Regions from separate parts of the Gardnerella sialicivorans subsp. sialicivorans genome, predicted to be linked through region 1. Evidence: riboswitches for the same ligand, from Rfam matches in the RefSeq annotation. Region 1 holds a riboswitch; the other holds the start of a gene.

Region 1 (4,149 bases):
ATGATGTTCCACAAGAACCATTGTTGCATGAGTATCGTCAAGCACTTTTCCAACTGCTGAAACAATTTGCTCAACGCCGTCTGGATCAAGATTTGCTGTAGGCTCATCTAAAAGAAGAACGCTAGGCTTCATTGCAAGCGCGCCTGCAAGAGCCAATCGCTGCATTTGGCCACCGCTTAAATGTGCAGTAGAACGATGAAGTTGCAATCCATCTAATCCAACTTCTTTAAGACTTTCGTCAACAATATTCCAAATCTCTTTGCGTGGAACATTCATATTTTCTGGACCAAACGCAACGTTATCTCCTAAACGTTGAAAAATCGCTTGCGCTTCTGGGTCTTGTAAAACTAAGCCAACACGTCCGCGAGCCTTATGAACTGGTACATCGTCTACTAATACCGCGCCTTCACTCACTCCGCCATCTTCGTCTTCAACTAAAACATTATGCGAAGAAGAGTTACTATTTTTATCGTTTGAATCACTTTTAAGAATAATATCGCTGCCTATTAATCCAGCAGCGCCTTCAAGAATAGTGGATTTACCTATGCCTGATGCACCTAATAGCAATACTCTCTGCCCTGCTTCAATAGTCAGGTTTAAACCACGAACAGCAAACGCTTTGCGAGAGGCATGACGATAACCCCAATTCTCAAAACGCAACTGAGCAGCATTAAAAGCCGATGGAAGGAAAGTTTCAGCTTTATGCTTGTTGTTTTCGTTTAAAACCTGCGTTTTAGATGCATCGGGCATAGCAAATCCTTTATGGCAATGATTTTTATTTAATTATTTTCTATTTATAAATAATTTATAAATATCTGATTATTTAGCATGAACTATTTGTGTATTTCTCTGCCAGAAGCAAAATGGTCTAAAGCTCCAGTATTCGCTACAGCCTTAAACAAATACCACATTAAAACACCTGCTATAACAGCACCAGAAACAGCTGTTGTAACAAGATATGCAATACCGTAGCTTCCAACAAGATCAATACCTTGGAAATGCTTAATAAAGCTATAAGCCCAGCATCCAACGCCAGAAAGAACGCCAGAAAGAACTATAGAATCAAGAGTCCAACGCTTATACATAAATGCAGCAAATGCAATTTCTGCACCAATACCCTGTACTAAAGCTATTACGAAAGTAGACCATCCACCCCACTGATTTCCAAGAAGAGCTTCTAGGACTCCAGCAACAACTTCAGCGTAGATTGCAGCGCCAGGCTTACGGACAATAATAGCAGCCAATGGACCAGCAAAAAGCCACAAGCCATTCATCAAGCCGCCAAAACCTGGAAGAACACTTTCAAACAGCGCCCATGGAGCTGAAGAAGTAATAGCTACAACCCAATAAACAAGAGCAGAAGCAACAGCAATTACAGAAGCAGCAGCAATATCTGCAACTCGCCATCGCAAATTAGCTTGGATAGAAATTTTTTCTTCTACCATTGTGTGCCTTTCATTCCACGCTGTGAATTAGAAAATCACCTAAATCACAGAATTACCGTAGGCACGGGAAAAACTGACCTCCGTGCGCCAGTATTACCTGGATTCACGTTCAAGCGGTTTCTCTCAGCTTTACGAATTAGCGCAAAGCACCCGTGTCGAGTGAAGATTCTACGGCATTGTGTAGACTCGCGCACAAAATACATCAAAACCCATATATCCAGGTACTTTATGCGCGAGTTAGAACTTACAATATTACTTCACTGCTTTATTACTTCGCTAAACGGCTAAGAAGCAAAGCTTCCGTTACAATATTTGACTTCAAGCCAAAAAGAGAAATCGACTCGTTTGGGCTATGAGCATTAGACTTTGGATCTTCAGGACCCGTAACCAAAACTTGAGCTTTAGGGAAGATTCTTTGCAATTCTGGAATAAATGGAATCGAACCACCTTCGCCCTTGTTAATAGGATCCACACCAAAAGCGTCTTTCATAGATGCGAGCGCATCTTTAGTTGCAACAGCATTTGGATCCATAGCCCAACCCATGCCATTATCTAAAGGCTCTACAGTTACTTGCGCGCCAAACGGTGCATTTTTAACCAAAAAGTCACTCAATGCTTTTTGCGCTTCCTCCGGGCGCTGGCAAGGCGCAGTTCTAAGCGAAAGTCGCAAGCGTGTCTCGTGAGCAATAACGTTAAAGCTTTCTTCTACTGGATGCGCGTCCATTCCAATAACAGTCAAGCTTGGCTTAGTCCACATTCGTGCAGCAAGCGATCCCGTTCCTGCAAGCTTGTATGAATCAACAACCGAAGAATCGGCTCTAACTTGAGTCTCATCTAAATCGCGTTGCAAACCGCCAACAGGCTCTTGCGATTCAACTCCAGGAACATCTAAATCGCCGTCTTTGTTGTAAAGAGAAGCAACAAGCATTGAAGCAAGCGTGTATGCGTCTAAAATAGGACCACCAAACTGTCCAGAGTGAACTTGATGATCAAGAACCTTAACCTTAACGTCTACTGTAGTGTTTCCGCGCAAGCTAGTCGTAAGACTTGGAACTTCGGCAGACCAATTTCCAGAATCTGCAACAATAATCACATCGGATTCAAACTCATCTTTGTGAGACTCAATAAAAGGAATAAAGCTTGGAGAGCCCATCTCCTCTTCGCCTTCAATAAACACTTTAATGTTTACGCCTAAATCTTCGCTTAAAGCTCGCAAAGCACCATAGTGAATAGCAATTCCACCACCATCGTCCGCGCTGCCGCGACCATACAAGCGCCCATCTATCTCAGTTCCTTTAAAAGGATCCGTATTCCACTCACTTGCATCTGGAACAGGCTGAACATCGTGATGAGCGTAAAGCAAAACAGTTGGAGCACTTGGGTTTACAATCCTAGATCCAACAACCTCGAATGCACCTGGAGTGCCATCTGGATTTTGCGACTGTTCAACTCGAGCATCAACACCAACTTCGCGCAATACACTAGCAACGTATTCAGCAGAAGCACGCATATGATCCCCAGTAATGCCTTTAGCAGAAACAGCTCCTAAAGAAATCTTCTTATTTAATACGCTAATAACGTCTTCCCAAGCGTTTTGCACACGTGAGCGCACATCGTCAACCTCTAGAACAGCCATAAGTCCTCCAAAAAACAGTAGATTAGTAAAAACATTAGTTGAATTACTATTATCAGACTATTCATAACCAACGAAATTGCTAATAACGCGTCTAGTCTGTTGAGTAATCTGCAAACATGACATGGAATCCATTCGTAAAAAGAGACGCTGATAATAACGCACAAAATGGCGATCAACCATCAGCCAATAAAAATAGCGAAAATAAAGTAGAAAATAAGCCAAAAACTCGCACAAAAAACGCTCCAACGCCAAAGCAAAGCGAAGCTGCAGCGCAAAATCTTAGACCGCTAGTTCCAACAGATAGAAAAGCTAGCGCAAAGGCTGCTCGAGCACGATTGCGAGAAAAAGAAAACGCACAATACGAAGCTATGAAGAGCGGCGATTTAGCGCATATGCCAAAGTCGGAGCAGCTTCCTTGGAGAGTGTATATTCGCGATTATGTAGACGCGCGCTTTAATATTGGCGAGTTTTTTGTTCCATTTGCAATCGTGATTATGATTTGCATCTTCTTTACGCAAAACTTCTTGTCTACTAAATATATTGCTCTTTATTTTGCGCTTGCGATTATTCTTTACGCGTATCTTTTTGCTGCAATTATTGACGTTTTAATAATGTGGCGAAAGCTTAGAAAAGAACTTGTTAAAAGATACGGCCAAGCTGCTGTTGCTAAAAGCTCTAGATCGGCAATGTATGCTTGCAGCCGTGCAATACAAATGCGCAGGTGGAGGCTACCAAAGCCAAGCACGCCAAAACGCGGTAATTGGCCAAAGTAAAACGCTAGTATACCAACAAAGATATGATTTATAGAAATGTGTGTTTGCAGCATGCTACTTAAGCAATAGTGGCAAAAACGTGGTAACAAACCCGTGGTATAAAACCTTGCAATAAGCACAAAACAAAATTAACGCGAATATCGTATAGGGGATAAACGCAAAATGGCAAACGAGAAGTCAAAGAACACTAAGAAATCGGGCATGATTTCACAAATTGTGCGCATTTACAAGTACACGCATACAGACGATAAGCAGCTTCCGCTTTGGCTTGGCCTGGCTTTTGTAGCCCCTGTAG
Region 2 (4,149 bases), on a different contig from region 1:
GTGTTTTAATTACGATTAGTAATCGTTTACTTGCTGCAATCGATTACGGCTTTAGAGAAATCAGGAACTTCTTTAATAAATCCGTATTTAACATATTCCTTAGCTTGTTGTTTAAGCATTTTCATTGTTTCTTCATTCATTGGTCGAATTTGTGGAATGTCAAACTTAGCTAATTCTTTCATTGTTTCATCGGATGCGCCAAACTTCTTATACATATCGAGAATAATCGAATGCTTCTTCTTAACTCTCTTACCTTCTTCTACTAAAGCACGATACATTTTCTTTAATAACTGTGGGTGCTTTTTAGCAAATTCAGCAGATGCAACTTGGATTCCGAAGTTAATATTTCCATAATCTTTTGCAGTGACTAGAAGTTTTGATCCTGGAGTTGCAAGAGCTGCAGCAAAGTTCTGATCGAAGGTTGCTAATGCATCAACTTGACCAGTTGTGAATGCTGCATGGAAGTTCTTTGGGCTCATCTCTACTTCTTGAACTTTGGATGGGTCAAGTCCTGCTTTTTCAAAGGCTTTGTGAATTATATAATCTCCGCTTCCACCTTTAGCAATAATTCCAATCTTCTTTCCGTACAAGTCTTTAAGCGATTTGATTCCGCTATTTGGTGCTGCTACGATTCCTTGAGCGTTTCCATTGTAATAGTTAATGGCATAAGCAACCCATGGCTGGCCTTTGGAGATAAAATGAATAAAATGGCCAGATCCTGTGGTTGTTACGTCTGCGTTTCCAGAAGTTACTGCAGTGTTTGCTTCTGGAGGAACATAAGGTCCACTAAAAGTAACCTTTGCTTTACCAAAGATCTTATCTGCCATCTTTGTGTTATTTGAAAGAGTTGTTAAATAATTTGCAGAAGTCAAGTATGCTACTCTTAAAGTTCCAGTATCTTCTTTTACTTGCTTAGTAGTATTTGTGGAAGATTTTGCGGATGATGCTTGTGTTTTGCTGTTGGAGCTTCCGCATGATGCTAAGGTGATTGCTGTGCAAAGCGCGCAGAAAGCTGCTAATGCTCGCTTACTTGTTTTAGATAATGCGAATTTAGCCATTTTATTCTCCTCATTATTTTGCTAATATTCTCAATTTTGTTTGATTTTAATGATGGATAAGTGTCGCTCAGGCATGCAAATTTTTTCTAAAAGCGTTGCAATTCCTTCAGAAAGTAGGCCTGCCATTGCGTATAAAACTATGCATAGCAGCATTTGATCTGGTCTGTAAAATTCTTGTGATCTTGCAAGAACATATCCAATTCCTTTTGAAGCGTTGACTGTTTCACACGTTACCAATGCCACCCAAGACACTGATATTGCAAAGCGCAAAGCAGTCATAAAGTTAGGTAGCGCTCCTCTAAGAAGAATTGTGAAAAATACTGTTTTGCTATTTACTTTATATGCGTGAGCTAATTCCAAAAGTTTGGGATCAATATTACGAACTCCATCCCTCATATTTACGTAGAACGTTCCAAATACGCCTATGGCAATAAGAGCTATTTTCATAGTCTCACCAATGCCTAATAAAATAATAAGTAAAGGTGCTAGTGCAGTAAAAGGAACCGACCGTAGCATGTGACCAGGCTTGTTAATAATAATGTCGCCCAGCTTTGTGCTACCCGAAATAACTCCTGCTGGTACTGCTATTATCATTCCTAAACATAATCCTGCAATAACTCTTGTAAAACTAATTCCCAACGAAGGCCAAATTAAACCTTCTGAGTTTAATTCTTGAAAAGCGTTAATTACTTCTGCAGGTGATGGAATGTGCCTAGTTTCTTTAGGCCCAAGTGTAGCTAAAAACCATCCAATAAGTATGACAAGTGTGGAAAGCCATGGCACACATAAACGTAGTGAAGAAGATGCATTTTTTAGCATGCTCTTACAATGGCTAACCATTCGACATTCCCTTCGATAGTACTAGCTATATCAGGTTCGACGGGTATAATCTCAGCAATTACAATCAAGCGAATAATTGCACCCCGTGTCAGTTTGTTATTATTGTACAAAGGTGTGGACAAATTAACAAAAGCTTAGATTATATAGTCTTGTATGCTTAACGACTTACGCTGCGAAATAACGTCCATAAAACGCATTAATCTTAAATATGTTACACAACCAACAGATAAATAAGGAGTAGTTGTGGCAGCTATTGAAAGCGTATATGCACGCGAAATTTTGGATTCTCGTGGAAATCCTACTGTTCAGGTTTATTTGGAGACCGAAGATGGCGCTCAAGGAATTGGTTTAGTTCCTTCTGGTGCTTCAACTGGTGAGGCAGAAGCTTGGGAGCGTCGCGATGGCGATAAGTCTCGCTACCAAGGCAAGGGTACTTTGGAAGCAGTTAAGGCTGTTAACGAAGTAATCGCTCCAAAGGTTATTGGCATGGATGCCTCTGATCAGCGCGCTCTTGATGAAACAATGATCGAGCTTGATGGCACTCCAAACAAGGGCAAGCTTGGCGCAAACGCTATTCTTGGCGTTTCTCTTGCTGCTCTTTATGCTGCTGCTGAGTCTGCTGAGCTTCCTTTGTATCGCTACATTGGCGGTACAAATGGCCACATTCTTCCAGTTCCAAACATGAACATTATGAACGGTGGTGCTCACGCTGATTTTGCAACCGATATTCAGGAATACATGATTTCTCCATACGGCTTTGCTACTTATAGCGACGCTTTGCGCGCTGGCGTTGAGGTTTATCACACCTTAAAGAACGTTTTGAAGAAGGAAGGCTTGGCTACTGGTCTTGGCGACGAAGGTGGCTTCGCTCCAAAGATGAAGTCCAACGAAGATTCTTTGAAGTACATTATGGATGCAATCGAAGCTGCTGGTTACGAGCCAGGCAAGCAGATTGGTATTTCCCTCGACGTTGCTTCTTCTGAGTTCTACAACAAGGAAACTGGCAAGTATCGTTTCGACGGCGAAGAGCGCGAATCTGCTTACATGCTTGATTACTACGAGAAGCTCATTAACGAGTATCCAATCGTTTCTATCGAAGATCCATTCCAGGAAGAAGGCTGGGATGATTGGGCAGCAATCACCAAGCGTCTTGGCGATCGTTTGCAGTTCGTTGGTGACGACTTGCTCGTTACTAATCCAAAGCGTTTGGCTAAGGGTATTGAGCTTGGAGCAGCTAACTCCTTGCTTGTAAAGTTGAACCAGATTGGTTCCGTTACCGAGACCCTCGACGCTATTGAGCTTGCAACCAAGAATGGCTTCACTTCTATGGTTTCTCACCGTTCTGGCGAAACCCCAGATACCACCATTTCTGATCTTGCTGTTGCTAAGAACACCGGCCAAATCAAGACTGGTGCTCCTGCTCGTGGCGAGCGTATTGCTAAGTACAACCGCTTGCTTGAGATTGAAGAAGAGCTTGGTTCTACTGCTCAGTATGCTGGTTACAGCGCATTCAAGGCTTGCAAGAAGTATATGAAGTAATATGCTAGAGCTTTTATAAGTTCTACGTGAGTCTTGTTTAAGATCTAGACTGTAGCATAATTCGGCCAGTCGCATTCGTGCGATTGGCCGTTTTTCGTATATTTTAGCGATTTTTTGAAAAAATATATAAATTTTTCTAAAATTACTTTCATTCTCATCAAAATAGTGCTATTTTTTATGGAAAACTAAAAACGGAAGGAGATGTTTCATATGAGAAAAGTCGCAGTTATAGGCATGGGAAACGTTGGTGCAGCAGTAGCGCATCAACTTGTTGTTGGCGGTCATGCTGATGATTTGTATCTTTATGATACAAACGAGGCAAAAGTGAATGCCGACGCATTGGATTTTGAAGATTCAATGGATAATGTGCCTTTTAACGTTAATATTACGGTTAATGATTATGAAGCATTAAAAGACGTAGAGGTAATCGTAAGCGCCTTGGGTCACATAAAGCTTTTGGATGTTCCTCATCCAGATCGTTTTGCAGAGCTTAAGTATAATCGTAAGGAAGTTGCAGAAGTTGGTGCAAAAATTAAGGCTTCTGGATTCCACGGTGTTTTGATTGACATAACTAATCCTTGCGATGCTATTTGTCAGCTTTACAAGGAAGCTACTGGTCTTCCTTACGAAAAGATTATTGGAACTGGCACTTTGCTTGATTCTGCTCGCTTGCATCGTGCAGTAGGCAAGTTCTTTGGCGTGCATCCAAAGG

The links. A riboswitch is a leader RNA that binds a small molecule or an ion and turns the genes downstream of it on or off. The one in region 1 is predicted to bind thiamine pyrophosphate.
Region 2: it holds a riboswitch for thiamine pyrophosphate, as region 1 does, so the genes downstream of both, AC1EKB_RS05400 (ABC transporter permease) here and AC1EKB_RS00925 (ECF transporter S component) in region 1, are expected to answer to the same signal.

What each region holds. Positions count from the first base shown of each region.
Region 1 is NZ_JBWPXA010000001.1:251,112-255,260, reverse strand. Features, by position in the region: gene AC1EKB_RS00930 (ATP-binding cassette domain-containing protein) at 1-750, opposite strand, end outside; gene AC1EKB_RS00925 (ECF transporter S component) at 834-1,445, opposite strand; TPP riboswitch at 1,507-1,609, opposite strand; gene AC1EKB_RS00920 (M20/M25/M40 family metallo-hydrolase) at 1,714-3,081, opposite strand; gene AC1EKB_RS00915 (DUF3043 domain-containing protein) at 3,198-3,854, shown strand; gene AC1EKB_RS00910 (DUF4191 domain-containing protein) at 4,017-4,149, shown strand, end outside.
Region 2 is NZ_JBWPXA010000007.1:23,745-27,893, forward strand. Features, by position in the region: gene AC1EKB_RS05395 (ABC transporter substrate-binding protein) at 27-1,058, opposite strand; gene AC1EKB_RS05400 (ABC transporter permease) at 1,089-1,877, opposite strand; TPP riboswitch at 1,888-1,994, opposite strand; gene eno (phosphopyruvate hydratase) at 2,142-3,437, shown strand; gene AC1EKB_RS05410 (L-lactate dehydrogenase) at 3,648-4,149, shown strand, end outside.